Regions from separate parts of the Agromyces sp. Y575 genome, predicted to be linked through region 1. Evidence: predicted binding sites of a transcription regulator. Region 1 holds the regulator's gene; the other holds the start of a gene.
What was found. The regulator HrcA, encoded in region 1, represses chaperone genes, less so after heat shock. The targets are predictions, from matches to a motif close to TTNGCACTCGNNNNNNNCGAGTGCNAA.
Positions count from the first base shown of each region.

Region 1 (14,979 bases):
CAGGGCGATGCCGTGTTCCTGCGCTCGGCGGGTGCCACGGCACTCATCGACACCGGGCCCGATCCTGCAGCGCTCGCTCGCTGCGTGTCGGTGCTCGGCGTCACGAGCATCGATCTGCTCGTGTTGACGCACTGGGACGCCGATCACGTCGGTGGAGCGTCGGCGGTGACGGGCATTGTCGGCACCGTGATCCACGGCCCGCTCGATGGCGAACGATCGAACCGGGCGCTCGGCCCATTGGTCGAGGCAGGTGCCGAGCCCGTCGAGGTCGTCGTGGGGTTCGGCGGCACACTCGGCGACGCGCGGTGGCGGGTGCTCTGGCCGAAACCGCGCGCCATGCCCGGCAACGACGCGAGTGTGGTGATCGATCTCACGACACCGAGCTACCGGGGCCTGTTCCTCGGCGATCTCGGCGAAGAGGCACAGGACCGGCTGCTGCGTTCTGCGAGCATCGGCCGGGTCGACCTGGTGAAGGTCGCCCATCATGGCTCGGCAGACCAGAGCGAGCGCCTCTACGACGAGCTCGACGCGACGATCGGCGTAATCGGTGTGGGCGCGGACAACGGATACGGGCATCCGACCGAGCGGCTGCTCGACCTCTTGCAGGCCGAGGGCACAGCCGTGGTGCGCACTGACCGCTCCGGTACCTTGTTGCTCACTGCCGAGGGCGACGGCTTCCTGCTCTGGAGCGAGCGGAGGGAAAGCGGTGTCGGTGCGGGCCCGTAGAATCGACGAAGAGAACGGGAGGTGCCGTGGCAGCGCGCACAGGGGCATCGGCCAAGACGAAGACGACGATTCCGCAACTCGCATGGCATGCGATCCGGCCCGCTCCGATCGTGCTGGTCTCGGGCGCAGAAGACGTGCTCGCCGAGCGGTCGATCACGATGCTGCGCGACTTCCTGCGTGGTGAAGATCCCGCGCTCGAGGTGAGCGACCTCGAAGCCGACGGGTATCGCCGTGGTGAGCTCATAACCCTCGCGAGCCCCTCGCTGTTCGGCGAGCCCCGTCTCATCCGGGTGAGCGGAGTCGAACGTGCGAGCGACGACTTCCTGCTCGATGCGCTCGACTACCTCGGGCAGACAGCCGAGTCGACCACGCTCGTCCTGCGCCACCGCAGCGGTGTGCGCGGTAAGAAATTGCTCGACGCTGTGCGTGCCGGCGGAGGGGGCGGCATCGAGATCGTCTGCGCCGAGCTCAAGAAAGACGCAGAGAAGCAAGACTTCGCGGCCGCCGAGTTCCGCGCAGCGGGCCGCAAGATCGCCCCGGGTGCTCTGCGCGCACTCGTGGGCGCGTTCAGCGACGACCTCCGCGAACTCGCTGCAGCGTGCCGGCAGCTCTTGGCCGACGCACCCGGCGACATCACCGAGGCGGTCGTGGCTCGCTACTACGGCGGGCGAGTCGAGACCAATGCCTTCGCGGTAGCCGACGCGGCCATCGCGGGTCGTCACGGTGAGGCGCTCATCGCCCTCCGGCACGCGCTCGACAGTGGCGCCGACCCGGTGCCCATGGTCGCCGCGTTCGCGATGAAGGTGCGCACCATGGCGAAGGTCTCGGGCACTCGTGGTGGGGGCGCGCAGCTCGCGGGCTCGCTGAGCCTCGCGCCATGGCAGATCGATCGCGCACGACGCGACCTGGTCGGGTGGAGCGACGAGGGGCTCGGTCGAGCGATCGAGGCGCTCGCGTCCACCGACGCCGCAGTGAAGGGCGCAGAGCGCGACCCGGTCTTCGCGCTCGAACGATTGGTCGGCGTGATCGCCTCCCGGGGTCGCGACCGCTCGTAGCGTCGCGTCGTGGGGGCCACCGGCTCACGACGGCGGCTTGGGCTGCGTGCGCTCCCAAGCCGTGTCGTCCGAGCACATATCGACGAACGACGAAGGCCCTGACACATCCGTGCCGGGGCCTTCGTGGAGTACGTGTCGCGTCAGAGCGCGGCGACCTGCTTCGCGATCGCCGACTTTTTGTTCGCGGCCTGGTTCTTGTGGATGACGCCCTTGCTGGCCGCCTTGTCGAGCTTGCGGGTCGCGGCGCGGAGGGCGGTCGTCGCCTTCTCCTTGTCGCCCGAAGCAACGGCGTCGCGCGTTGCGCGAACGGCGCTCCTCACTTCGCTCTTGACGGCCTTGTTGCGCTCTTGCGCCTTGAGGTTCGTGCGGATGCGCTTGATCTGCGACTTGATGTTTGCCACGTGGAGTTCGTCTTTCGTTCTTGTGCGGGTACCGGATATGCCGAGCGAAGGTAGAGGGGCCTCGCCGGCGAATCGTGCGGGGTGGGACCCACACGGAAGCCAACAGGCAACGATACCAGCTCTCAGCGGGAGTCACCAATGCGCTCGCGCGCGAGTCGGGCGGGGGATGTCTCGTGCGATCCGTGGCTCGCCCTGCGTCGCTCGGCGCCGGCGGCACGTCGGTCGAGTTCGGCGACCGCGCCGAGCACGATCGCGGCGAAGTCGTCTGGCCGGATGAGGCTGACGAGGTGGGTGGCACCGGGAATGATCACGAGCCGCCCGTCGCGGGCGGCGCGGAGCATCCGGCGCTCTTCGAATCGGAAGTGGTCGAAGCGTCCGTTCACGAACCAGACGGGTGCGTCGACATCCGCGAGCGCGGCCTCGGGGTCGAGTCGGCCGACCGCCTCGAGCACTGGCGCCATCACATCGAGCGCGACGCCGCCCGCGAGCACGTCGTCGGCGGCGCTCGGCGAGAGGAAGAGTCGGGCCATCGCGTCGTTGAGGCGACGCCCATGGTCGGGCATCGTGCCGATTGCGGCGGCGAGACGGCGATAGCCGTCGAGGGCGACGCCCCGCGGGCGCGTGCCGCACGACGCCGCCACGAGCCCGTCGAGACGGCCGGGATGGTGCGCGGCGTACTCGATCGAGATGTAGCCGCCGAGACTCAGGCCCACGAGAAGCCGCGGGATCGCAGTTTCGGCGGCGACCGGGTTCAGCGCAAGGTCGATGCTCCGCAGTGCCGCTTCGAGCGAGAAGGGTTCGCCGAGCCGCGTCCCGTGTCCGGGCAGGTCGACGGCGACCGCCTCGATGTCGTGCGCGGCGAGCAGCTCGAGCTGCCTTCGCCACATCGTCGACGAGGTGCGAAGTCCGTGCACGAGCACGACGCGGGCGCGAGGCATCCGTCAGCCCGCCCTGATCGCGCCGATTTCGCGGGCCCGTGCCACCGCAGCGGTGCGCGAACCGACGCCGAGCTTTGTGAAGCTGTGCACGAGATGCGACTTCACCGTCGCCTCGCTCAAGAAGAGGGATCTGCCGATCTCGCGGTTGGTGCGCCCTTCCGCGACGAGCGAGAGCACCTCGGCCTCTCGTACCGTGAGCCGCTCACCGCTCGCGAGCGACGCGTCGAGGCGCGAGGAGACCCCGGGTGCGAGTGCGGCATCGCCGACCGCCGCCGCGTGAACCGCGGCGATGAGTTCGGCAGGCGGTGCATCCTTCAGCAGGTAGCCGCTCGCGCCGGCCTCGATCGCGCCGAGGATGTCGGCATCAGTGTCGTAGTTCGTCAGCACCAGTACGCGGGGCGAGCCCGGTTGCGAACGAATTCGACGGGTCGCCTCCGCGCCCTGCATGGCGCCGGGGTACTGCAGGTCCATGAGCACGAGGTCGACTTCGGATGCCGCAGCGAGCCGTACCGCGTCTTCGGCCGTCGTCGCCTCGCCGACCACCTCGAGGTCGGGCTCGCTCTCGAGCATCGCGCGGATACCGGCACGCACAACGGGATGATCGTCGCTGAGCAGCAGCCGGATCACGGTGCCACCACCGGGATGCGAACGGAGACCGCGGTGCCGTCGCCGGGTGTCGATTCGATGTCGATGCTCCCGCCGAGGGCCTCGGCGCGCTGCCGGATGGCGCGGAGGCCGAAGCCGGCCGAGGCCGCGGCAGTGGGGTCATCGGCGTTCGAAGCACTGAAGCCGATGCCGTCGTCGACCACGTCGAGCGCGATCTCGTCGCCGAGGTAGCTCAGGGTGACGGATGCGTGGGCGGCATCCGAGTGCTGGAGCACGTTGGCGAGTGAACCCTGCGCGATGCGTAGGAGTGCAGCCTCGGTGGACATCGGCAGGAGGATCGGATCGCCGCTGGTGCCGAACTCGACCCGCAACGGTGTTCCCGCCTGCACCGACTGCTCGGTCGTGGCCTCGACGAGTCGCCGGAGCGCGGCGGGCAGCGTCTGCGCATCGAGCGAGGGCGGCGCGAGCTCGCGGATGAATCGCCGGGTCTCACCGAGATTCAGTGCTGCGGTCTCGCGTGCGAGCTGCAGCTTCTCTTGAGTCGCGGTGTCGGTGACATCGCGCTCGGCCGCGTGGAGCAGCATCTGGATGCTCGACAGGCCCTGCGCCACCGTGTCGTGGATCTCCTTGGCGAGGCGCTCGCGTTCGGCGAGTGTGCCGGCCTCCCGGCTCGCCGACGCCAACTCCTCGCGAGTGGTCATGAGATCGAGGATGAGCGCCTGGCGCTCCTGTGTCTCCTGCGCCATCGCGCGGTACCCGAGCCCGATGACGATCGCGACGCCGGCACTGATGAGCGGGCCGAGGATCGAGCCGACATTGAATCCGAGGTGGGTCGCGGTGCCCCAGACCGAGAGACCGAAGGTGAGCACGACGAGCGGCACGGCGATCGGGGCCGCGAGCACGTGCAGTTCGAGGAAGAAGAGCGGGAAGGCGAGGAACGCCGCATCGGGTGTCAGCGCCGACATGCCGACCCAGAGCATGAGAAGCCCGATCAGCCAGACCACTCGCGCCCAGGTCGGTAGGTGGCGGTGGGCCGCCGCGATGCCGGCGCCGTACCAGGCGAGGAACGCGACCGCGAGGATCGTGACGGAGACTTCATCGGGCGAATCGGCGAGCAATGCCCGCACGACGACGAAGAGCGCGAGTCCCACAACGAGCACGTGCAGGCCGAGCCGGAGCGCGGTGAAGACCGGACGGAGCGCCGAGGGCGCCACGTGCGCGTCAGGGATCTCGATCACGGCCATTTGCTCCGAGCGTAGCCCGGGGGCCTTGCGCGGGGCATCCGTCGAAAGTCTGAACGGAAGTCATGGGAGAATCGACTGGATGTCTCCGAGAGCTGCTAACCCGCCGGTGCCTGCCGCCACCGACCCCGCGCTGATCCGCAACTTCTGCATCATCGCGCATATCGACCATGGCAAGTCGACCCTTGCCGACCGCATGCTCGGAATCACCGGTGTCGTGAGCGATCGCGACATGCGTGCCCAGTACCTCGACCGCATGGACATCGAGCGCGAGCGCGGCATCACGATCAAGAGCCAGGCTGTGCGCATGCCTTGGGCCCTTCGACAGGCTCAGGGACCGGATGTCTCCTACGCCCTGAACATGATCGACACCCCGGGCCACGTCGACTTCAGCTACGAGGTCTCGCGTTCACTCGCTGCGTGCGAGGGCGCGATCCTGCTCGTCGACGCTGCACAGGGCATCGAAGCACAGACGCTCGCGAACCTCTACCTGGCGCTCGAGAACGATCTCGAGATCATCCCGGTGCTGAACAAGATCGACCTGCCGGCGGCCGATCCCGAGAAGTACGCGAAAGAGCTCGCCGACCTCATCGGCGGTTCGCCCGATGACGTGCTCAAGGTCTCGGGCAAGACCGGTGTCGGTGTCGAAGAACTGCTCGACCGCGTCGTCGAACGCATCCCTGCGCCGGTCGGCCGAGCGGATGCCCCGGCGCGCGCGATGATCTTCGACTCCGTCTACGACAGCTACCGCGGCGTCATCACCTATGTGCGCATGATCGACGGCCACCTGAAGCCGCGCGAGCGCATCCAGATGATGTCGACGAGGGCGACCCACGAGATCCTCGAGATCGGCGTGAGCGCCCCCGAACCGACCCCGTCGAATGGTCTCGGCATCGGCGAGGTCGGCTATCTCATCACCGGTGTGAAAGACGTGCGCCAGTCGAAGGTCGGCGACACTGTCACGACCGCCGCGAAGCCGGCCGCCGAGGCGCTGCCGGGCTACACCGAGCCGCTGCCGATGGTCTTCTCGGGTCTCTACCCGATCGACGGCAGCGATTATCCCGAGCTCCGCGAGGCGCTCGACAAGCTGAAGCTCTCCGATGCCGCGCTCGTCTACGAACCCGAGACCTCGGTGGCGCTCGGCTTCGGGTTCCGCTGCGGATTCCTCGGCCTGCTGCACCTCGAGATCGTCACCGAGCGCCTGGAGCGCGAGTTCGGGCTCGACCTCATCGCCACGGCGCCTTCGGTGATCTACGAGGTCACGACCGAAGACAAGAAGACCGTCACGGTCACCAACCCGAGCGAGTTCCCGACCGGCACGAAGATCGTCGAGGTTCGCGAGCCGATGGTGCGAGCCGCGATCCTCGCGCCGAAAGACTACGTCGGCACGATCATGGAGCTCTGCCAGTCCCGTCGAGGTGCGCTCATCGGCATGGAGTACCTCGGTGAAGACCGGGTCGAGATCCGCTACAACATGCCGCTCGGCGAGATCGTCTTCGACTTCTTCGACCAGCTGAAGTCGAAGACCGCAGGGTATGCCTCGCTCGACTACGAGCCGACGGGCGACCAGGCCGCCGATCTCGTCAAGGTCGACATCCTGCTGCAAGGCGAGCAGGTCGACGCGTTCAGCGCGATCGTGCACCGCGACAAGGCGTACGCCTACGGCGTGCTCATGACCGGTCGCCTGCGTGAACTCATCCCGCGCCAGCAGTTCGAGGTGCCGATCCAGGCGGCCATCGGCGCTCGCATCATCGCGCGCGAGTCGATCCGTGCGATGCGCAAAGACGTGCTGGCCAAGTGCTACGGCGGTGACATCAGCCGCAAGCGCAAGCTCCTCGAGAAGCAGAAGGAGGGCAAGAAGCGCATGAAGATGGTGGGTCGCGTCGAGGTTCCCCAAGAGGCGTTCATCGCAGCGCTCAGCGGCGACGTCGAGAAGAAAGACAAGAAGTAGCGTTCCGTTCGTCGCCGAGCGCTGATCGCGATGACCACGAGCCGCAGCCAGAACGGTCACAGGAGACATCCGTAGAATCGACGGATGCCTGCCGCCCGATCGCCGCGCCCGACCCGCACGCCCGTCAGGTGCCGCACCACAGGAGAGGCCGCCAGATGACCCGCCGAAGCACGTTCACGGACCAGTCGGTCACCTACGGGGCGATCGGGGCGACCCTCGCTCCCGACCTGCTTCGGTATCCGCCCGCCGGGTATCGCCCTGCCGAAGACGCGGTACGTCTGGGGTCGGGTGTCGACCGCTTCGAGCGCGCTGCTGAAGCACTCATGAGCTGGGGCATCCAGCGCGGTGCAGGCTTCGAGGTGACGGATGTCTCGGCCGGCACCGGTGCGCAGTACCCCGGCATCGTCTACGACGTCGAGGGGTCGCCGCTCGGCGAGCAGCCCGCCCCGCGCAGCGAGGAGCGCTTCGGGGCAGACGGCACGCCCTGCGTCGCCGCGGGAATGACCGCCGTGCTGCAGCGCAAGCGCCGGTTCGGTGCCGCGAAGACCCCTGTGCTCGTCGTCTACGTCATCGACGAGCCCGACCGCATCGGGTTCGCCTACGGCACGACGGGTGACGGTCCCGAGAGCGGTGAGGAGTCCTTCATCCTCGAGCGCCGCGACGACGACACGGTGTGGCTCACGATCCGATCGATCCTTGCGACCTCGGCCGTTTCGGCCCCGATGCAGCGCAAGCGCCGGCGCGAACTCACGAAGCTCGAACTCCGGGCGTTGCACCCTGCGGGCGGCGCGTAGGCGTGGCATCTGCGCTGCCTCTCGGCGATCCAGCACCGGCCGACGGGCTCCTGCCGGCATCGGCCGCCGTCGGCGCTGGCCAACGTGCGTTCGGCGTGTACATCCATGTGCCGTTCTGCCGGGTGCGCTGCGGCTACTGCGACTTCAACACGTACACCTCCGATGAGCTTCGCGGTGCGAGGCAGGTAGATTACGCCGACCATGCGATCGCCGAGGTGCGGATGTCGCGGCAGATGCTCGCGGCATCCGACCTGCCTGAACGCCTCGCGTCGACCGTCTTCTTCGGCGGCGGCACGCCGACCCTGTTGCCCGCGGCCGACCTCGTGCGGATGCTCGACGCCGTGCGCCAGGAGTTCGGCCTCGTTCCGGGCGCCGAGGTCACGACCGAGGCGAACCCCGACTCCGTCGGGCCCGAAGATCTCGTGCGACTCGCCGAGGGCGGGTTCACGCGTGTTTCCTTCGGCATGCAGTCGGCGGTGCCGCACGTGCTCGCCGCGCTCGACCGCACGCACGACCCGGCGCGGGTGCCGCTCGTCGTCGGCTGGGCACGCGACGCGGGCCTCGATGTCAGCCTCGACCTCATCTACGGCACGCCGGGGGAGTTGATGTACGACTGGGAGCGGAGCCTCGACCAGGCGATCGCGCAGCGACCCGATCATTTGAGCGCCTACGCCCTCATCGTCGAAGACGGCACGAAGCTCGCCCGGCAGATCCGTCGCGGCGAACTCGCGGCTCCGTCAGACGACCTCGAGGCGGACATGTACGAGCTCGCCGACGAGCGGCTCGCCGCAGCGGGCTACGAATGGTACGAGGTCAGCAACTGGGCGACGGATTCCTCGCATCGCTCTCGTCACAACCTCGGGTACTGGCGCGGCGACGACTGGTGGGGCGTGGGTCCCGGCGCGCACAGTCACGTGGGCGGGGTGCGCTGGTGGAACGCGAAGCATCCCTCGGCCTATGCCGATCGGGTGACCGCGGGCGTGTCACCGGCGGTGGGCAGGGAGGTGCTCGATGCGCCGACCCGCGAGACCGAACGTGTGATGCTCCTGACGAGGATCCGCGAGGGAATCGTCATCGCATCGCTGCACGCGGGTGGGCGTCACGCCGTGGCGGGTCTCATCGCCGATGGCCTCGTGGACGCGAAAACCGCCCTCTCCGGTGAGTTGGTACTCACCAGAAGAGGGCGGCTGCTCGCTGATGCCGTGGTCAGGCGCCTGCTCGACGAGTCGTCGGAGCTCAGCTCACGAACTTGATCGCGAGCGGGTAGGTGTAGGGCTGGCCCTGGTTCGCCTTCACTGCGGCGATGATGCTGAAGACGATGTTGACGATGTAAACCGCGATCAGCACGAAGATGCCGATGATGACGAAGGTCAGGATGGTGCCGACGACGTAGGCGATCGCCATGGTGATCTGGAAGTTCAGCGCCGTCGCGGTGTGCGCGCGCACGAACGGGCCCTTGTCCCTCAGGATGAGGTAGCCGACCAGGGCGGGAACGAAGCTGAAGAAGATGCCGCCGATGTGGATCAGCGTCGCCCAGAGCTTCTCGTCGGACGGGCTGAGCTGCGCGCCCTGCTGGTAGGGGTTCGCCGGCGGTGGCGGCGGAGGGGGAGGCGGGGTTGCGTCAGACATGTTGTCTCCTTGATCGGGTCGCCCGAAGGCGCGATTCGGCCTCGTCGCACGACGGGCGAGCTTTCAACCACCCCATGCTGGCACAGTGGCGCGCGCCGGGTGCGGAATTCGCCCGGCGCGCTTGGCCCGGCCGACTACTTGATGAGGCGGATCGCGAACGGGTAGCGGTAGTGCTGGCCGTCTTTCGTCTTGAGGAACGCGATGATCGAGAAGACGACGCTCACGATCCATGCCAGCCACACGACGAGGAAGCCGATGAGGATGAACGTGAGGATCCAGCCGACCACGTAGGCGATGAGGATCGTGATCTGGAAGTTCAGCGCCTCTTTCGCCTCGGTGTTCGTGAAGGAGCCCCGGTCTTTGAAGACGAGCCAGATGATGAGGGCCGGCAGGAATCCGAGGATGCCGCCGAGGTGCGCGAACGAACCCCACTGCACGTCTTGATCGGGTGCGAGCGGTGCAGCGGCGACGGGTTGGGCGGGCGGAACGTTCTGATCGGGTGCAGGTGAGTTCGGATCGGTCATGGCGGGTGCCTTTCGGGGTTCTCGGGTGAACCGCGTCTCGCGCGATGGGAAGATCGCATCCAAGGGTGACTCGCGGGATACCCATAAGCTAGCGCCGTCGCCTCGCTGCTGGCAACGGCCTCGTCGCAGGATGTCGCGATATGATTGGCACTCACTCAGAACGAGTGCTAAGTCTCAGAATGAGTGCTCAGCGTCAGACGGAAGCGAGGGTCATGGTCTCCGAACGCAGCCTCGCAGTGCTGCGCGTGATCGTTCAGGACTACGTCGCATCACGCGAGCCCGTCGGGTCGAAGACGATCGTCGAGCGGCACGCCTTCGGGGTGTCTGCAGCGACGATCCGCAACGACATGGCCCTCCTCGAAGAAGAAGAGCTGATCGCAGCTCCGCACACGTCTTCGGGTCGCATCCCGACCGATAAGGGCTACCGGGTCTTCGTCGACCAGCTCACCGACGTGCGCCCGCTGACCTCTGCCCAGCGTCAGGCGATCGAGACGTTCCTCGGCGAGTCGAGCGACCTCGACGAACTGCTGGCCCGAACCGTGCGCCTCATCGCCCAGCTCACCAAACAACTCGCGGTCGTGCAATACCCGAGCTTCGGCAGTGACCGCGTGCGTCACGTCGAACTCGTCTCCCTCGCACCCGATCGGGTGCTCTGCATTCTCATCACCGACTCGGGCCAGGTCGAGCAGCGCCTCGCCGAACTCGAGGAGCCGGTCGACGAGCGCACACTCGATGCGCTGCGGGCGCGGCTGAACAAGATCGCAGGGGGCCGGGCGATGGCGGATGCCGCTGAGGCGCTCTCGGGCGAGATCGACAGCGCCGACCAGCGGCACGCCGCTGTGCTGCACACGCTCGCAACGACGCTCGCCGAGCAGGCGCGCGCGCAGCGCACCGAGCGCCTCGTCGTGGCCGGGGCAGCGAACCTCGTGCGCACCGAGCAGGATTTCGCCGGATCGATCCTCGGCGTCATCGAGGCGATCGAGGAGCAGGTCACCCTGCTGAAGCTCTTCGGCGAGATGGCGACCGATGAGCATTCGGTGACCGTGCGCATCGGGCGCGAGAATGCGTCGTTCGGACTCGGCGAGACCTCGGTCGTCTCGAGCGCCTTCGCGATTCCCGGGCGCGATATCTCGCGACTCGGCATCGTCGGGCCCACCCGCATGGACTACTCCACCAGCATGGCGGCCGTTCGCGCCGTCGCACGCTACCTCTCCCGCACGCTCGGCGAGAGCTGAACCCGCCGCCCGTCGCACCCGACCGGCATCCGGCAATCGAAAGGACATGCCCTCCGTGGCCGACCATTACGAGGTCCTCGGCGTCTCGCGCGACGCCACACCCGACGAGATCAAGAAGGCGTACCGTCGTCTCGCCCGGGAGCTCCACCCCGACGTCAACCCGGGCGCCGAGGCATCCGAGCGATTCAAAGAGGTCACGCACGCGTACGACGTGCTCTCCGATGCCCGGGAGCGCGAGCAGTACGACCACGGAGGTCAGGGCGGCTTCGGCGGCGGTCAGAACTTCGGCGGCTTCGGCGACATCTTCGAGACGTTCTTCGGGGCCGGCCAACAGAGCCGCGGCCCGAGGTCGAGGCGGGAGCGCGGTCAAGACGCGCTCATCAGGGTCGAGGTGGGCCTCGAAGAAGTGATCTTCGGCACGCACCGCGACATCGAGGTCGACACGGCGGTCACGTGCGAGACGTGCCACGGCTCGTGCTGCCAGCCGGGCACCTCGCCCGTCACCTGCGACATCTGCCATGGCACCGGATCGATCCAGCGCTCGGTGCGTTCGTTGCTCGGCAACGTCATGACCTCGAGCCCCTGCGGCACCTGCCGCGGCTACGGCACGATCATCGCGACGCCGTGCGTGACCTGCCAGGGGCAGGGCCGCGTGCGTGCGCGTCGAACGGTGCCGGTCGATGTCCCCGCCGGTGTCGACACCGGCGTGCGCCTCCAGATGCCGGGCTCCGGCGAGGCCGGCCCCGCCGGCGGTCCGAACGGCGACCTGTATCTCGAGATCAAGGTCAAGAACCATGAGGTGTTCAGCCGCAACGGCGATGACCTGCTGTGCACACTCGAGGTCGCGATGACCGACGCGGTCCTCGGCACGACGGCCAACATCCCCGCGCTCGACGGCGACGTCGAGCTCGAGCTGAAGGCAGGGCTCCAGAGTGGCGAGATCCTCACCGTGAAAGACCGAGGCGTCACGCGGCTGCGCGGTGCAGGCCGCGGCGACCTGAAGGTCGGCGTGCAGATCGTCACCCCCACGAGGCTCTCCTCGAAGGAACGCGAGCTCATGCAGCAGTTCGCAGCCTCGAAGAAGGCGCCCGAGCCTGAACTCAGCCACTTCCAGCAGGGCATCTTCGCCCGGCTGCGTGACCGGTTCCTCGGTTAGGCGGATGCACCGGTGAGCCACCTCTACCTCGGCGAATCGCTCGACCTCGCGACCGTCGTATCCGGCGGCACCGTCGCGCTCTCCGGAGACGAGGCGCGGCACGCCGTGACCGTCTCAAGGGTGCGAACGGGCGAGCGCATCGCGATCGGCGACGGCCATGGCACGCTCGTTCACGGGATCGTGGCCTCGACGGGTGCGCGTGAACTCGAGCTCACCGTCGACGAGGTCATCGCCGAACGGCCGCCGGCACCGCGCATCACCCTCGTGCAGGCTCTGGCGAAGGGTGACCGCGACGAACTCGCGGTGCAGGCGGCGACCGAGCTCGGCGTCGACGCGATCGTGCCATGGGCGGCGAGCCGCTCCGTCTCCCGGTGGGAGGGCCCGAAAGCCGAGAAGGGTCGCCTGCGATGGGCTTCGATCGTGCGCGAGGCCGTCAAGCAATCGATCCGCGCCTGGTTGCCTGTGGTCTCGCCGGTCGCGACGACCGCGCAGCTCGCCGAGCGACTCGGCGGGCAACGGATGCTGCTGCTCGAGCCGACGGCGACGGCGATGCTGACCGACATCCGGCCCGATGGGCGTGATCTTGCGCTCGTGGTCGGTCCCGAGGGCGGCATCACCCCGGCCGAGTTGGAGCGCCTCACCGCTGCCGGTGCCGAACCCGTGCGGCTCGGGGCATCCGTGCTTCGTACCTCGACGGCCGGGCCGGCCGCGATCGCTGTGCTGAACGCGGCACTCGGGCGGTGGTGAGGCATCCGTCGCTACGATGGTGGAATGACCTCGTCCCGCGCAGAACCGACTCTCTTCGAGCGAATCGCCGCTCGTGAGATCCCCGCGCGACTGGTTGCGGAGACCGACCGCATCATCGCCTTCCACGACATCGCGCCCAAGGCGCCGGTGCACGTCGTGGTGACCCCGAAGTCGGGGGAGTACCGCGATGTCGTCGAGCTCGCGGCCGGCGACCCGGGGCTCCTCGCCGAACTCGTCGAGGTCGCGCACGGCGTCGCCGACGAACTCGCCGACGGCCAGTTCCGTCTCGTCTTCAACACCGGTGCCGCCGCCGGTCAGACCATCTTCCACGTGCACGCGCACGTGCTCGCGGACAGCCGTGACGGCGGTCTCGAGGAGGCCACGCTTGCCGGTGAGTGACCCCATCGGCGCCGGAGACGCCTCGCAGCCCGCCGAGGCCGACGAGGAACGGCTCAGCATCGACGGCATCGCCATGGTGCGGCTGCTCGGTCCGCAGGACCGCCTGCTCACGACCATCCAGCGCGAATATCCCGGCGTGGCCGTGCACGTGCGCGGCAACGAGATCGCGATCCGCGGCGACGTCGACGATCGCGTGCGCGTGCGCCGCCTCATCGAAGAACTGCTGGAGCTCGTGAAGAACGGGCAAGACCCCACCCCCACCGAAGTGAGGAGCTCGGCCCGCATGCTCGACGCCGATCCCAATGCCAAGCCGTCCGAACTGCTCGGGCAGGTGATCGTCTCGAGCCGCGGCAAGACCATCCGGCCCAAAACCGCGGGGCAGCGGCGCTACGTCGACGCGATCGACGAGCACACCATCGTCTTCGGCATCGGCCCAGCAGGCACCGGCAAGACGTACCTCGCGATGGCCAAGGCCGTGCAGGCGTTGCAGCGCAAAGAGGTCAGTCGCATCATCTTGACGAGACCGGCCGTCGAGGCGGGGGAGCGGCTCGGGTTCCTCCCCGGTACGTTGACGGACAAGATCGATCCGTACCTGCGCCCGCTCTACGACGCGCTCAACGAGATGATGGACCCAGAGCTCCTGCCGAAGCTGCTCGCGTCCGGCACGATCGAGGTCGCACCGCTGGCCTACATGCGCGGACGGACGTTGAACGACTCGTTCGTCGTGCTCGACGAGGCGCAGAACACCACGCCCGAACAGATGAAGATGTTCCTCACCCGCCTCGGATTCGGATCGCAGATGGTCGTCACCGGCGACATCACCCAGATCGACCTCCCGGGTGGCGCGAGCGGACTCCGGCTCGTCACCCGAATCCTCGACCACGTCGACGACGTCGAGTTCGTGCACCTCACGAGCGACGACGTCGTTCGGCACACCCTCGTCGGCCGCATCGTCGACGCGTACACCGAGTACGACCAGCGCCAGCAGGCGCAGCGATTCGAACGAGACCAGGCACGAGAGTTCGCGAACCGTGCCGAACGGCGCGGACACCAGGGTCCGCGCGACCACCAGCCACGGCTCGGCAAACGAGATGGACAGGCCAAGTGAGCAAGAAGGAGAGGTTCACGGCGTGAGCATCGAGATCAACAACGAATCGGCGATCGAGGTCGACGAGGCCGCCATCCAGCGGCTGGCCGTCTATGCGCTCGACGCCATGCACGTGCATTCCGACGCGGAGCTCGCGATCGTGCTCGTCGACGAGGGCGCCATGGAGCAACTGCACGTGCAGTGGATGGACGAACCCGGCCCCACCGATGTGCTGAGCTTTCCGATGGACGAGCTGCGGCCGGGCACCGAGGAGTCGCCCACTCCGCCCGGGCTGCTCGGTGACGTCGTGCTGTGCCCGCAGGTGGCCGAGGCGCAGGCACGCGCAGCGGGGCATCCGCTCATCGACGAACTGATGCTGCTGACGGCCCATGGAATCCTTCACCTGCTCGGCTTCGACCACGCCGATCCGGCAGAAGAGAAGGAGATGTTCGGCGTCCAGCGCGACATCCTCGTCGGGTTCTCAATGCAG
Region 1 covers NZ_JCAIUI010000001.1:148,306-163,284, forward strand. The annotation lists gene AC1C2U_RS00745 (ComEC/Rec2 family competence protein) at 1-726, shown strand, start outside; gene holA (DNA polymerase III subunit delta) at 753-1,781, shown strand; gene rpsT (30S ribosomal protein S20) at 1,922-2,182, opposite strand; gene AC1C2U_RS00760 (alpha/beta fold hydrolase) at 2,305-3,120, opposite strand; gene AC1C2U_RS00765 (response regulator) at 3,124-3,747, opposite strand; gene AC1C2U_RS00770 (sensor histidine kinase) at 3,744-4,970, opposite strand; gene lepA (translation elongation factor 4) at 5,050-6,918, shown strand; gene AC1C2U_RS00780 (DUF1990 domain-containing protein) at 7,074-7,712, shown strand; gene hemW (radical SAM family heme chaperone HemW) at 7,715-8,965, shown strand; gene AC1C2U_RS00790 (DUF4870 domain-containing protein) at 8,949-9,341, opposite strand; gene AC1C2U_RS00795 (DUF4870 domain-containing protein) at 9,476-9,865, opposite strand; gene hrcA (heat-inducible transcriptional repressor HrcA) at 10,078-11,100, shown strand; gene dnaJ (molecular chaperone DnaJ) at 11,156-12,256, shown strand; gene AC1C2U_RS00810 (16S rRNA (uracil(1498)-N(3))-methyltransferase) at 12,269-13,003, shown strand; gene AC1C2U_RS00815 (HIT domain-containing protein) at 13,028-13,402, shown strand; gene AC1C2U_RS00820 (PhoH family protein) at 13,389-14,510, shown strand; gene ybeY (rRNA maturation RNase YbeY) at 14,533-14,979, shown strand, end outside.

Region 2 (14,979 bases), on a different contig from region 1:
GCCGCTCACGCCCGACGAGCCGATCTACCTGCGAGCACCCGATGTCACCCCGTCGGCCGGCAAGAAGGTGCTGCGATGAGCGTGTTCATGCGGAGAGCGACGACCGACGATCTCGAGCGCATCATGGTGCTCGAGCGCGCGACCTTCGAGGCCGATGCCTGGCCCGAAGACGCCATGCGCCGTGAGATCGAGAGCGAACACGGCTACTACCTGGTGGCCGTCGACGACCGGATCGAAGCCCAGCGCGACGCTCGCCCCGATCGCGATGCCGATCCGGATGCCGATGCCGATCCCGCCGGTGGCCTGCTCGGCTACGCCGGCCTCCTCGCTCCGGCCGGCGGCGGGCAGGGCGACATCCAGACGATCGCGGTCGCACCGTCGACCCGGGGCATCGGCCTCGGCCGCGGCCTCATGCACGCGCTCATCACCGAAGCTCGACGCCGTCATGTCTCGGAGCTCTTCCTCGAGGTGCGCGCCGACAACCCCATCGCCCGTGCGCTCTACGACTCGCTCGGCTTCGAGGAGATCGGCGTGCGCCGTGGATACTACCGGCGCGGCATCGACGCGGTGCACATGCGGCTGACGGTGCCGTCGGCGGTCACCCGCCCCGCCGCCGAAGACGCGGGCGAGCGCGCTGCGGGCGGCGCAGGGGCGACTCGATGAACCGCGACGCCCCGCTCATCCTCGGCATCGAGACCTCGTGCGACGAGACCGGTGTCGGCATCGTGCGCGGCACGACGCTCCTCGCCAACACGATCGCCTCCTCGATGGAGGAGCACGCCCGATACGGCGGCGTCGTGCCCGAGATCGCCGCGCGTGCACATCTCGAGGCGCTCGGGCCCACGATCCGGGCGGCGCTCGCCGAGGCATCCGTCACCTTCGCCGATCTCGACGCGATCGCGGTGACGAGTGGCCCCGGCCTCGCGGGCGCGCTCATGGTCGGCGTCGGCGCCGCCAAGGCGCTGGCCATCTCCCTCGACGTGCCGATCTACGCAGTGAACCATCTCGTCGGGCACGTCGGCGCAGACCTGCTCGACACTGCGGCTCCGCTCGAGACGCCCACTGTCGCGCTGCTCGTCTCGGGCGGGCACACCTCGCTCCTGCTCGTGCGAGACCTCGTCTCCGACGTCGAGCTCCTCGGCGAGACCATCGACGACGCCGCGGGCGAGGCCTTCGACAAGGTGGCGCGGCTCCTCGGGCTGCCCTACCCCGGCGGGCCCGAGATCGATCGGGCCGCGATCGGCGGCGACCCGCGAGCCATCCGGTTCCCACGCGGACTCACCCAGCCCAAAGACCTCGCGGAGCACCGCTACGACTTCAGCTTCTCGGGCCTGAAGACCTCCGTCGCTCGATGGGTCGAGCAGCGCGAAGCGGCCGGCGAGCCCGTGCCGGTCGCCGACGTCGCTGCGAGCTTCCGCGAAGCGGTCGCCGATGTGCTCGTGACGAAGGCCGTCGCGGCGTGCACCGAACTGGGTGTGCCGCGCCTGCTGCTCGGCGGCGGCGTCGTGGCGAATGCCCGCCTGCGCGAATTGGCCACCGAGCGAGCGGATGCCGCGGGTGTCGCACTGCGCATTCCGCCGCTGTCGCTCTGCACCGACAACGGCGCGATGATCGCCGCACTCGGCGCGCAACTCGTGATGGCGGGGCATCCGCCGTCGACGCTCGACTTCGGTGCAGACTCGACCCTGCCGGCGACCGAGATCCAGATGGCGGCCGAGTCCGCGTCGTCACGTGCGTCGGAATCCGTGCAGCCCCGTACGTAGCGCGATAGTGTGATCACGAGACCGGATGCCACTGTCGTTGACAGCGCCCGGGAGCGCCTGTCATCGTGGCGGGGTCGTATTCCACAGCATCGAGGAGAACCCACCGTGACCGATCCGAACCTTCCTGAGCAGCCCGACGGCGCAGTGCCGGCGGAGACGCCCGCTGCACCGGTTCCCCCCGCCCCGCCGGTGCCGCCCGCCGCCGCGCCCGTTCCTCCCGCCCCGCCGGTGCCGCCCGCCGCCGCGCCCGTTCCTCCCGCCGCGCCCCCTGCAGCGCCCCCTGCAGCGCCTCCGGCGCCCGCGTACGGCCAGCCGGCACCTGCCGCGCCGCCCTACGGCCAGCCCGCGCCCGCAGCGCCCGCCTACGGAGACGCGTCGGCCAAGCCGTCGCAGGTGCTGAGCATCCTCTCCCTCGTCGGCGGCATCGTCGGCCTCATCGGTTCGTTCTTCTACTTCGGTCTGCTGTTCTCGATCGCCGCCGTCGTGCTCGGCTTCATCGCGAAGAAGAAGGAGCCGGCCTCGAAGGGCATGTGGCTGACCGGCATCATCCTCGGTTTCGTCGGCATCCTGGTCGGCGTGATCTTCGTCATCCTCGCGATCATCGCGTTCGCGGTGTTCGCCAACTACGGCACGACCTACGGGTACTGAGGCAACCATGAGTGATCCCAAGAACCCCGACGTCCCCGATCTGCCAGACGTCCCGGAGGTGCCCGCCGAGCCCGAGACGCCGAACGTTCCCGAGCCCGAGATTCCGAGCGCGCCCGAGCCCATCGTGCCGGTCGACGCCGCTGCGGCAGCTCCGGCATCGTCGACGCCCGACGTGCCCGAAGTGCCGTCGGCGCCTGAACCGCCGGCCGCACCCGAGCCGCCTGCCCCGCCCGCACCTCCGGTGCCCCCCGCGGCGCCGAGCTACGGCGCTCCGACGCCCCCGCCCCCGCCGCCCGCCTACGGCGCTCCGCCCGCCGGCGCGCCGGCACCGGGGCACGGTGCGCCCGCGCAGCCGGCCTACGGTGCTCCGGGCCAGCCCGCCTACGGTGCACCGGGCCAGCCCGCCTACGGTGCACCGGCACCGGCCGCCTATGGCGCACCCGCCTACGGCACCGCCGCACCCGCGAAGGCGACACCCGTGTTCAGCCTGATCTCGCTCATCGCGGGCATCGTGGGCCTCATCGGCTTCTTCGTCGTCTTCATTCCGTTCGTCGGTGGCGTGCTGCAATTGTTCATTCCGGCTGCCGCAGTCGTGCTCGGCTTCCTCGGCAAGAAGAAGGAGCCTGCAGCGAAGGGCATGTGGCTGACCGGCATCATCCTCGGATTCGTCGGCATCGCCATCGCACTGCTCTCGTTCGTCCTGTGGGGCGTCGTCTTCTCCGGCTACGACAGCTATTACGGGTACTGAGGAGCGATCCGTGGTTGAGCGCGAGGGGGTTTCGCCCGACGGCGAGACCCCCGACCGCTCTCCCGGGGCTCGCGACGACGGGTCGAACGGTGCGAGCGACGAGCGTGCGAGGTCGCTCGAGCCCTTGGCGCCGTTCCAACCCGCCGAACCGACGTTCCGTGTCGACCCCGCGGTGCGGGAGTTCGACGTCCCGTTCGACACAGGTCAGCTCCGATCGATCTCCACCGGGCAGCTGCTCATCGTGCATCGGCCGGGCAACGACCCGACCGAGGCCGTCGAAGAGCAGACTCAACGGCGGGTGTTCAGCTGGATCGCGGCCGTCGTCGGCACCATCGGCGCCGCTGCATCGCTCTTCGTGGGCTGGATGCTGCCACTCTCCATCGCCGCGATCGTCTTCGGCGTACTCGGTCTTCGCCGCGAGGAACGGGGCCGCACGCTGGCCTTCGTCGGCATCGGCACCGGCATCGCCGGGCTCGTGTTCTCGGCCGTCTGGATCGGCTACTACGCGATCGTCTTCGGTGCTCTGCCGCACTGACTTCGAGCCGCACCGAGGTCGAGCCGACTGACGGCCGAAGCTTCACGCGAAGGTGACGGCCGTTCGGCCGGCCAGTCGACGAGCGTCGACTCAGATCCGCTCGACGAGCAGGGCGACGTGCCGGCCCGCTTCGCGAGTCAGCACGATGGTCGCAGACGCCGCGCCGCGCAACTTCAACCGGGTGCGCAGTCGGGCGGGGTCGACATCCGTGCCGCGCTTCTTGATCTCGAGCGTGCCGATGTCCCGTGCCGCCAACGCCTGGCGCAGCTGGCGCTCGTCGGCGGGCAGCCGTTCGATCACGCGGAACCCGCGAGCGAACGGCGAGTCGAACGCGGTGTCGGCGGTGAGGTACGCGATGCCGGAGCTGAGCATCCAGGCACCGTGGGCGCGCGCGAGATCACCGATCAGCCGCGCGCGAATGACGGCGCCGTCGGGCTCGTACAGGTAGTCTCCGAGCGGCCCGACCGGTGCATCTTCGCTGTCGGCCCCCGCTGTGAGTTCTTGGGCGGCATCACCGCGGATTACGAGGGCAGCGCGGCGGATGCCGGGACGGGCGACCGACCCGAACCAGACCCCGAGCTCGACGAGGTCGCCGTCGACCGAGACCCACTGCGCCTCTGCTTCTGCGGGGATCACGTCGCGATCGGTGCCGGGGCCGAGCTTCACGCCGGTGGGCATGCGCTCACCCAGCCCGAAGGCGAAGTCGAGCGAGGGGGAGTAGTCGGCGGCATCCGTGATTCTCGTCGTGGTGCCGCCTGCGGTCGTGCGTCGCGCCGGGTCGAGCCAGGCCCCATCGATGCCGCCGAGAGCGACCCGCTCGGCCTGCTCGTGCAGCACTCGCACCCGGGGAAAGGGCGTGAGGTTGTACGCGGCGATCGCCGCGGTGACCTCATCGGCCTCGGCCGCCGTGACCTCGAGGTCGATCGCCGCCATGGCGAGGGCGTCGCCGCCGATGCCGCAGCCGAGATCGGCCACATGGCCGACACCGGCCCGCGAGAAGCGCCCGGCGTGCAGCGCCGCGACCTTCAACCGCGTCGCCTGCTCGAGACCGGCTTCGGTGAACAGCATCCGCGAGGCGAACGGGCCGAACTTCGCCTCAGCCTTCCCGCGGAGCTTGGCCTGGCTGAGCACGGCGGCCACGAGGCTGGGCCGATGCCCCTGCTTGCGAAGGTCGGCGACGGTCTTGACGATGTCGGCCTTCGAGTCCCATTCGGGCAGCCCGTCGAGCAGCGTGAGGCCCTCTGGCGAGAGCAGTTCGACGAGTTCAGCGCGATCCACCCGGCCACGCTAGCATCGCATCGCCGGCGGAGCGGTGCGATGCTGATCCGCAGCCCGGCGGCCACGCTGGCATCGCATCGCATCGCCGGCGGAGCGATGCCGATCCCCAGCCCGGCGGCCACGCTGGCATCGCGTCGCCGGCTGAGCGATGCGCTGCTGATCCGCAGCCCGGCGGCCACGCTGGCATCGCGCTGAGGCAGCGTTCGCCTATGGCTGAACGGGCTGGCACTCACGTTGCACGAGTGCCAAATCGGGCCTAGACTCGGCTTAGCACTCTCGCTCTGAGGCTGCCAACCAGTCTTCGTCAAGAAAGAGGTCAACCGTGTCGGTTTCCATCAAGCCGCTCGAGGATCGCATCGTCATCAAGCAGGTCGACGCCGAGCAGACCACCGCATCGGGTCTGGTCATCCCCGACACTGCCAAGGAGAAGCCCCAGGAGGGCGAGGTCGTGGCAGTGGGCCCCGGTCGCATCGATGACAACGGCAACCGCATCCCGCTCGACGTCGCGGTCGGCGACAAGGTGATCTACTCGAAGTACGGCGGCACCGAGGTGAAGTTCGACGGCGACGACCTGCTCGTCCTGTCGGCTCGCGACGTGCTCGCAGTCGTCGTCCGCTAGGGCGACACGATTCATCCGAGGCCCGGATGCCCAGTGGGGGCATCCGGGCCTCGTCGTCGTTCCGGGTGATGGGATGTCGCGGCATCCGGTCACCCGCTCGTTCGCGTTCGCGGCTCCTCGCTTACCGTCCCATCTTGCGTGCCGTTCGTGTCGGAATGCGGGCGGTGCAGCGACCGGAACCGTACGCTCGAGGGGTGCCGGCCGGGCGTAGTCTGTGCTGGTGTCATCCAGCCCCGAGATCGAGACGTCCCCTCCGGCGCATCCCTCTACGGGGGTGAGCCGCTCGGGCCTCTTCTTCGCGATCGGCGCATACGGGCTGTGGGGATTCCTCCCGATCTACTTCATCGCGCTCGCGCCTGCCGGGCCGTTCGAGATCGTGGCCTGGCGAGTGCTGTTCTCGGTCGTGTTCTGCGCCCTGCTCATCGCCATCACGCGCGCCTGGCGACCTCTCGCCGTGCTCTTCCGCGATCGGCGCATCGTGCTCATCATGGGGCTCGCCGGCATCTTGATCTTCATCAACTGGCAGACCTACGTCTACGCGACGCTCTCGAACCAGGTCGTGGAGGCTTCACTCGGCTATTTCATCAACCCGATCGTCACGGTCTTCCTCGGCGTGCTCGTGCTGCGCGAGCGCCTCAACCTCACCCAGTGGATCGCGGTCGGCATCTCGATCGTCGCGGTCGTGGTGCTCGCGTTCGGCTACGGTCAGTTGCCGTGGATCGCACTCGTACTCGCGTTCTCGTTCGGCTTCTACGGATTGATCAAGAAGCGTGTCGGCCCGAAGGTCGACGCGGTCTCCGGGCTCACGATCGAGACCGTCTGGCTCGCACCGCTCGCCGTCGTGCAGCTCGTGTTCGTCGCCATGACGACGGGGCTCACGATCGGCACGGTGAGCGTCTGGCACACGGTGCTGCTGATCGGCCTCGGCGCGGTCACCGCGGTGCCGCTCCTGCTCTTCGCGGCGGCGTCCCGACGGTTGCCGCTCATCTTCATGGGCTTCATCCAGTACTTCGCCCCATTCATCCAGTTCCTCGTCGGCGTCGTCGTGCTGCACGAGCCGATGCCGCTCGAGCGCTGGATCGGCTTCGGGCTCGTCTGGGTGGCGCTCATCGTGCTGACGATCGACCTGCTCCGCGGGGTCCGCGCGTCGAGACGGGTGGTCGTCGAGCCGGTGTGACCCCCCTTCCGCGCGGGCCGGGCGCCGAGCAGGCGAGCGGATGCCGCTGACGCGCGAATTCCGCGCGAATAGGGGCCTCCTCGCTGATTCCGTGCGCCGTATCGGGGGGAGGTGTCGGCGAGATAACGATTGCCGCGGTGTTACACGGTTGTGACCGCCCTGACTTGTTTCCGCCATTGGCGCGGAATACTGTCAAACAACGGCGTCACCATGGCGCTGCATTGTGTACCAATTTCCTTCAGTCCCAAGGAGCAACATGAGCGTATTCGCGAAGGCCTCGGCCTCGCGCTCGGCTCGCGCAGCCTGGACGGGCATCGCCATCGCTGGCGTCAGTGCCCTTCTCCTCACCGCGTGCAGTTCGGGTGCCCCCGCCCCCGCCGATTCCGACGAACCTGCCGACACCGGCGACGCGCTGCCCATCGCCGAGGGCGAGCGCGACCTGTCGCTCAAGCTCGGAACGATCCTTCCGCAGAGTGGTGCGCTCGCGTTCCTCGGCCCGCCCGAAGAGGCCGGCGTTCAGCTCGGTGCCGATGACGTCAACGCGGTCGCGGACTCCGGTCTCGGCGTCGAGATCATCTTCCGCGACTCGGGCGACACCACCACCGACACCGCGACCGTCTCCGTGACCGACCTCCTCTCGCAAGACGTGTCGGCCATCATCGGTGCAGCGTCGTCGGGCGTCTCGAAGACCGTCATCGACCAGATCGTCGCTGCAGGAGTCATCCAGTTCTCGCCGGCGAACACTTCGGCCGACTTCACCGAGTACAACGACAACGGACTCTTCTGGCGCACCGCTCCCTCCGACGTGCTCCAGGGCGAGGTGCTCGGCAACCTGATCGCCGAAGACGGCAACGCGACGCTCGGCCTGATCGTGCTGAACGACTCCTATGGCACGGGTCTCGCGGAGTTCACCAAGACCGCCTTCGAGGCGGCCGGCGGTGAAGTCGTCGCAGAGGCGCTCTTCAACGAGGGCGACTCGAGCTTCGACGCTCAGATCGCCGAAGTGACGGCTGCCAACCCCGACGCGATCGCACTGATCACGTTCGACCAGGCGAAGATCATCACGCCGGCGCTCGTCGGTGCGGGCTACCCGAATGACCAGCTGTACTTCGTCGACGGCAACCTGTCGGACTACAGTGCAGACTTCGCCCCCGGCCTCGTGGCCGGTTCGAAGGGCACGCTCCCCGGTCTCGACACTGGAACGCTCGGTGACTTCACCGACCGTCTGCTCGAGGTCGACCCCGCGCTGGCCGACTTCAGCTACGCGGCTGAGTCGTACGACGCGGTCGTGCTTCTCTCGCTGGCGGCGTACGCGGCCAACAGCACCGAGGGCCCCGAGATCGCCAAGTACCTGCGTCAGGTCTCGGGCGGCTCAGGCGACGGCGAGAAGGTCACGAGCTACGAAGAGGGCGTCGCGCTCCTCGAAGAGGGCAAGCAGATCGACTACGACGGCCCCTCGGGCCCGATCACCTTCGATGAGAACGGAGACCCGACGGAAGCCACCATCGGCATCTTCCAGTACCTCGAGGACAACACCTACGAGCGCATCGGTGACGGCTGATCCGCTGAGTGAGTGAACGACAGGGCCCCGACTTCGGTCGGGGCCCTGTTGCGTGCGGTGGCGGTGTGCGGTGGTTGCGGGCGGTGGCGGCGTGCGGTGGCTGCGAGTGCCGGCTGCGACTGGTGCGGGGCCCGGGTTTCGGCCGGGACCTTCGCGGCAGCCGTGGCATGCGAAGAGGGGCGGATGCCGCAGCATCCGCCCCTCTTCGTGTCGTGCCGTGCTCAGTCGTCGTCTTGGCCCAGCGTTCCCAAGTAGAGGCCGATGACCTTCGGGTCGTTCAACAGCTCGCGGCCCGTGCCGTGGTAGGCGTCGCGGCCCTGGTCGAGCACGTATCCGCGATCGCAGATCTGCAGGCAGCGGCGTGCGTTCTGCTCGACCATGATGGTCGTCACGCCGGCCTTGTTGATCTCCTTGACCCGGAGGAACGCCTCGTCTTGCCGCACGGGCGAGAGCCCGGCAGAGGGCTCGTCGAGCAGCATCACGTGGGGACCCATCATGAGTGCGCGCGACATGGCGACCATCTGCCGTTCTCCGCCCGAGAGTGAGCCGGCACGCTGGCCGAGACGCTTCGCGAGTTCGGGGAAGATCTCGGTGACGAACTCCAGCCGCTCCTTGAGGCCCTTCGGCTTCAGGTACATGCCCATCTCGAGGTTCTCCTGGATGGTCAGCGAGGGGAACACGTTGTTCGTCTGCGGGACGAAACCGACGCCCTGCGCGACGAGTTTGTTCGCCTGGAGGTTGGTGATCTCTTCGCCGTGCAGGTAGATGCCGCCTTCGCGCACCTTCACGAGACCGAAGATCGCCTTCAGGAGCGTCGACTTTCCGGCGCCGTTCGGGCCGATGATGCCGATGAGCTCGCCGGGCGCGGCCGTGAGCGAGCATCCGTTGAGGATGTTCACTCCGGGCAGGTACCCCGCGACGACGTTGCGCACGTCGACGACGAGATCGGTGGCCGGCGGCTCGGCGACCGCCGGTGCTGGGCTACTGTTCGTCATCGATGAGCTCCTTCAGTACTTCGATGTGCTCGCTGTCGGTGCTGCCGAGGTCGGCATCGTGGTGGGCCCCGAGGTACGCGTCGATGACTGCCGGGTTTTCCATCACCACGTGGGGATCGCCCTCGGCGACGACACGACCCTCGGCCATCACGATGACCCAGTCGGCGATGTGGCGCACCATGTGCATGTCGTGCTCGACGAAGAGCACGGTCATGCCCTCGGCCTTGAGGTTCAGGATGTGGTCGAGCAGCGACTGGGTGAGCGCGGGGTTCACCCCGGCCATCGGCTCATCGAGCATGACCAATGTCGGGTCGCTCATGAGCGCCCTGGCCATCTCGAGGAGCTTCCGCTGCCCGCCCGACAGGCTCGCCGCGTATTCGTCCTTCTTCGCGTCGAGCTTGAACCGGGTGAGGAGATCGAGCGCCTTCTCTTCGATCTCACCGTCTTGCTTGCGCCAGAGCGAGGGAATGAGCGAGCGGAACAGATTCTCACCGATCTGGTCCTTCGCGCCGAGCTTCATGTTGTCCATGACCGACAGGAGGCCGAGCGACTTCGTCAGCTGGAAGGTGCGGATCAGGCCCATGCGTGCCACGCGGTAGGCCGGCACGTGGGCGAGCGGTCGTCCTTCGAACGACCAGGTGCCCGTGTCCGGCCGGTCGAATCCGGTCAGGAGATTGAAGAACGTGGTCTTGCCGGCACCGTTCGGCCCGATCAGTGCGGTGATCGCGCCGCGGGGGATCTCGACGTGCTCGACGTCGACGGCGATGAGGCCGCCGAACGTTCGCTTGACGCTGTCGGCGACCAGGATCGGGTCGACCTTCTTGACTCCGGGCGCCGGGTCGCCGACGTGGAGCCCGGTCGACTTGACCGGCTTCGAGGAGGCTTGTTCATTTGACAAAAGCGAGCTCCTTTCGGTTTCCGAGGATGCCTTGTGGCATGAACACCACTATCAACATGATCGCCACTCCGACGAGGATGAACCGGATCTGACCGGCCTGCACCTGCGTCATGAAGGGCAGCCACCCGGCCTCGACTGCACGGGCGATGAAGCCCGAGAAGAACGAGAGCAGCACCCAGAACACGATGGACCCGAGGATCGGCCCCAGGATGGTCGCGGCCCCGCCGAGCAGCAGGATCGCGTAGATGAAGAACGTGAGCGTCGGCTGGAAATACGACGGCACGACCGCGCGTGGCATGACGAATATCATGCCGGCGAAGGTGCCGAAGAGACCGCCGATGATCAGGCTCTGCATCTTGTAGGAATACACGTTCTTGCCGAGCGCGCGCACCGCGTCTTCGTCTTCACGGATGCCCTTGAGGACGCGGCCCCACGGGCTGCGCATGAGGAGCCACGTGAGCACCACGGCGATGGCGACGATGATCCACGCGAGCACGAGGAAGAACCAGACACGATTGTCGAAGATGAACGGGCCGAAGCCGTATCGCCCAGGCGGGAACGGGTTGAACGCCAGGAGCCCGGTCTGGTACTCCGAGAGTCCGTTCGCCGAGCCCGTGACCGCTTGGAATTCGTTGGTCGTGAAGATCAGCCGCAGCACCTCGGCGGCGGCGATCGTCACGATTGCGAGATAGTCGGCGCGCAGGCGCAGCGTCGGGATGCCGAGTACGAGCGCGAACACGATGGATGTCGCGACCGCGGTGAGGATGCACGCCCACACCGGCCAGCCCAGCCTGAGAGCCGGGATCGCATATCCGTATGCGCCGAGCAGCATGAACCCTGCCTGACCGAAGTTCAGGAGGCCCGTGAAGCCGAAGTGGATCGCCAGACCCAGTGCGGCAAGTGCGTATGCAGCAGTGGTCGGGCTGATCAGCTCGACGGCCGCGTTTCCGAAGATTGCTCCCCAGTCCATGGTCTTCCCCTTCCTATCCGATTCGCTCTCGACGACCCAGGATGCCCTGTGGTCGGAACAACAGCACCACGATCATGATGACCAGCGCACCGACGTACTTCATGTCGCTTGGCAGCCACAGCGTCGACAACTCGACGAAGAGTCCGACGATGACGGCGCCGAGGAGTGCACCGAAGGCGGTGCCGAGGCCACCGAGCGTCACCGCGGCGAAGACCAGCAGCAGGATCTGGAAGCCCATGTCCCAGCTGACACCCGGCCGGAAATACGCCCAGAGGATCCCCGACAAGCCGGCCAGCGCTGAGCCGAGTACCCAGACGATGCGGATGACGAAGTTCACGTCGATGCCGCTCGCGGCGGCGAGGCTGGGATTGTCGGAAACAGCCCGGGTCGCCTTTCCGATGCGGGTCCGCAACAGGAAGTAGGCGACGGCGAGCAGTACGACGACGCTGGTCGCCATGCTCGCAACGTCGATCCAGCTGAGCGAGATCGGGCCGAGCGAGAATCGGGCGACGCCCGTCGCGCCGACGAGCTGCTGGGTCTGGCCGCCGTAGAAGTACTGGTAGGTGTACCGCAAAGCGAGCGACAGACCGATGCTGACGATCATCAGCGGGATGAGACCGAGGCCCTTCTTTCGGAGAGGTTTCCAGATCGCAGCATCGAGTCCCCAACCGAGCAAGCCACTGAGGATCACCGCGATGATGATGGCGAGCCAGATAGGCAGCGCGAGAGTGCTCCCCAAGGTCAACGTCATCAGCGCGCCGAACGTGATCAGCTCTGCGTGGGCGAAGTTGGACAATCCCGTGGTGCCGAAGATCAGCGAGAGCCCGACCGCCGCCAGCGCGAGGAGCAACCCGAAGTTCAGCCCGTTCACTGCACGTTCCAAGAACTGGTCCCAGAAGCTGACGGTGACGCGCTCGCCCTGGCCGAGGAAGAAGTTCACCGACGCGTTGCGCGTCAGCCCGAACGTCGCCTCGCGCTCTGCGCCGCCCTCCTCGGCGACGATGACACCCTCGGGAAGCGTGTCCTCGTCGAGCGTGACGATGAAGGTGCCCTCCTTCTCGGGCATTCCCACCTCCCACCGTCCGTCGGCGTCGGTCTCGGTCTCGGCCTCGAAGCCGTTGCCCTCGACCGTGATCTGGACACCCTCGAGGGGTTCACCGTCGTACTGCACGTTTCCACGGAAGTGGTACTCGAACTCCGTTTCGGGCTCTTCTGTCGGCTCTGCCTGCTCGGTGGCCTGGGCCGTACTCCCATCCTCCGCCATCGCAGGGGACGCTGCGATGCCGGACAGAGTGAGTGCGGACAAAAGGATTCCGAGGAGGACGAGCCACCTCCTTGGAGACCGTTGGGCGAGCATTCGTGTGGGTTTCACTGCACCTCCAAGGGCGCCCCTCGAGCTGGTGGCCGTCAGGGTTCGGTCCTTTACTGTCGACAACGTCGTCGACAGTACGTGCCGATTATGTCTCATACGTTTCGCACATGAGGCAAACGGCGTTCGATTGTTATCCGGGAATGGCTCAGATGCAAACTCGCTTAACATTGGTACTGCACGCCTGACCCTTGGCGCGCGGCATTCGGGCATAACTCGACACGAGGAGCGATATGGACCAGGCCGACCCGTTCGGACTCACAGGACTCACCTACGACGACGTCCTCCTGCTGCCTGGCCACACCGATGTGATCCCGAGTGAAGCCGACACCACGTCGCGCCTCTCCCGTGGAATCACCGTCGCGACTCCGCTGCTGTCCGCCGCGATGGACACTGTGACCGAGGCACGAATGGCGATCGCCATGGCCCGTCAGGGCGGCATCGGCATCCTGCACCGCAACCTGTCGATCGCCGATCAGGCGGACATGGTCGACCGGGTCAAGCGCAGCGAGTCGGGTATGGTCTCCAATCCGGTGACGACGACGCCCGAGGCATCCGTCGCCGACGTCGACGCGCTCTGCGCGACGTATCGGGTCAGCGGCCTGCCGGTCGTCGACGCAGACGGCAAGCTCGTCGGCATCATCTCGAACCGCGACATGCGCTTCGTCTCCGACTTCGAGAAGCCCACCACCTCGGTGAGCGAGGTCATGACCAAGATGCCGCTCATCACGGGCCGCGTCGGCATGAACCCCGACGAGGCGCTCGCGATCTTCGCGAAGCACAAGATCGAGAAGCTGCCCCTCATCGACGAAGACGGTCGCCTGACCGGCCTCATCACCGTCAAGGACTTCGACAAGTCGGAGCAATATCCGAACGCCACGAAAGACAGCGAGGGCCGCCTCAGGGTCGGTGCCGCGATGGGCTTCTTCGGTGATGCGTGGGAGCGTGCAGAGGCGCTGCGCGACGCCGGGGTCGACGTGCTCGTCGTCGACACCGCCAACGGTGAATCGGCCGGCGTGCTCGACATCATCCGGCGACTGAAGACCGACCCGACGTTCGCGCACATCGACGTCATCGGCGGCAACGTCGCGACGAGGGAGGGCGCCCAGGCGCTCGTCGACGCGGGTGCCGACGCCGTGAAGGTCGGCGTCGGTCCGGGCTCGATCTGCACCACGCGCGTCGTCGCGGGTGTCGGCGTGCCCCAGATCACGGCCGTGTACGAGGCGTCGAAGGCCACGAGGCCCGCTGGGGTGCCGCTCATCGCCGACGGCGGGCTGCAGTACTCGGGCGACATCGCGAAGGCGCTCGTCGCCGGCGCCGACACGGTCATGCTCGGCTCGCTGCTCGCCGGCACGGCCGAGAGTCCGGGGGAGCTCGTCTTCCAGAACGGCAAGCAGTTCAAGGCCTATCGCGGCATGGGCTCGCTCGGCGCACTGCAGACGCGTGGGCAGAAGACCTCCTACTCGAAAGACCGCTACTTCCAGGCGGATGTCCCGTCTGATGACAAGCTCATCCCCGAGGGCATCGAGGGTCAGGTGCCGTACCGCGGCCCCCTCTCGGCCGTGGCCTATCAGCTCATCGGCGGGCTGCGCCAGTCGATGTTCTACGTCGGCGCCCGCACGATCGCCGAGCTGAAGACCAAGGGCAAGTTCGTGCGCATCACACCGGCGGGGCTCAAGGAGTCCCACCCGCACGATGTGCAGATCGTCGTCGAGGCGCCGAACTACACCCGCTGACGCGCCCGGCACGGCTCGACGATACGGCGACGCGGTTCCCCCGCCTCGGCGACGGCTTCGCGGGAACCGCACGCGCACATCCCCGTGAGCGCATGCGCGCCCCGCTAGCGTTCCCCCATGGGGAATCGGCGATGGCGTTCAGCTGCGACGACACTGCTCGTCGCCGTCGCGGTGGGTTCGCTCGCGGGCTGCGCGTCACGCACGGGCGAGGATGTCGCCGGTGACACGGCAGACCAGGTTGCGGCCGACATCGCCGACCGGATGGAGCCGTATGCGTCGCGTGATCGTGAGGCTGACTGGCTCGCCGCCGAGTTCACCCCGGGGCCGGGCGACCCGCAACCGACGATGTGGGCGGTGGCGCCGGTCCACATCCGGGTCGACGCGCTCGGCTGGGAGGGAACGACGCGGGGAGACCGCGTCGCCGTGGTCGACATCCGCGTCGCAGCGAAGGCCGAGGCGTACTCGCCCAACGCCTTCGGCAGCCGGGGATACTCGGAGGGGTCGGCCGTTCGCTGCTATCGAATCACGGTGACGGGGCAGCGGGGTTCGGAGGACGCGGCCCTCGATGCGCTCCCGTGCGACGGACTGCAGCCGCCCGCGAGGCCGACCCCGACCGAGCCGCCCGCGCTCGCCGATGCCGAGCAGGTCGCGCTGCTCGAGATGGTGGGGAATGCCGAGACGA
Region 2 covers NZ_JCAIUI010000004.1:214,028-229,006, reverse strand. The annotation lists gene tsaB (tRNA (adenosine(37)-N6)-threonylcarbamoyltransferase complex dimerization subunit type 1 TsaB) at 1-79, shown strand, start outside; gene AC1C2U_RS17015 (GNAT family N-acetyltransferase) at 76-663, shown strand; gene tsaD (tRNA (adenosine(37)-N6)-threonylcarbamoyltransferase complex transferase subunit TsaD) at 660-1,763, shown strand; gene AC1C2U_RS17005 (DUF4190 domain-containing protein) at 1,869-2,411, shown strand; gene AC1C2U_RS17000 (DUF4190 domain-containing protein) at 2,419-3,159, shown strand; gene AC1C2U_RS16995 (DUF4190 domain-containing protein) at 3,170-3,694, shown strand; gene AC1C2U_RS16990 (class I SAM-dependent methyltransferase) at 3,785-4,972, opposite strand; gene AC1C2U_RS16985 (hypothetical protein) at 5,012-5,167, shown strand; gene groES (co-chaperone GroES) at 5,295-5,591, shown strand; gene rarD (EamA family transporter RarD) at 5,812-6,768, shown strand; gene AC1C2U_RS16970 (ABC transporter substrate-binding protein) at 7,025-8,329, shown strand; gene AC1C2U_RS16965 (ABC transporter ATP-binding protein) at 8,551-9,324, opposite strand; gene AC1C2U_RS16960 (ABC transporter ATP-binding protein) at 9,311-10,222, opposite strand; gene AC1C2U_RS16955 (branched-chain amino acid ABC transporter permease) at 10,212-11,192, opposite strand; gene AC1C2U_RS16950 (ABC transporter permease subunit) at 11,206-12,456, opposite strand; gene guaB (IMP dehydrogenase) at 12,795-14,297, shown strand; gene AC1C2U_RS16940 (hypothetical protein) at 14,415-14,979, shown strand, end outside.
Region 2: a site for HrcA is predicted at 5,195-5,221, ahead of groES (co-chaperone GroES). Genes of this name have one in related genera too.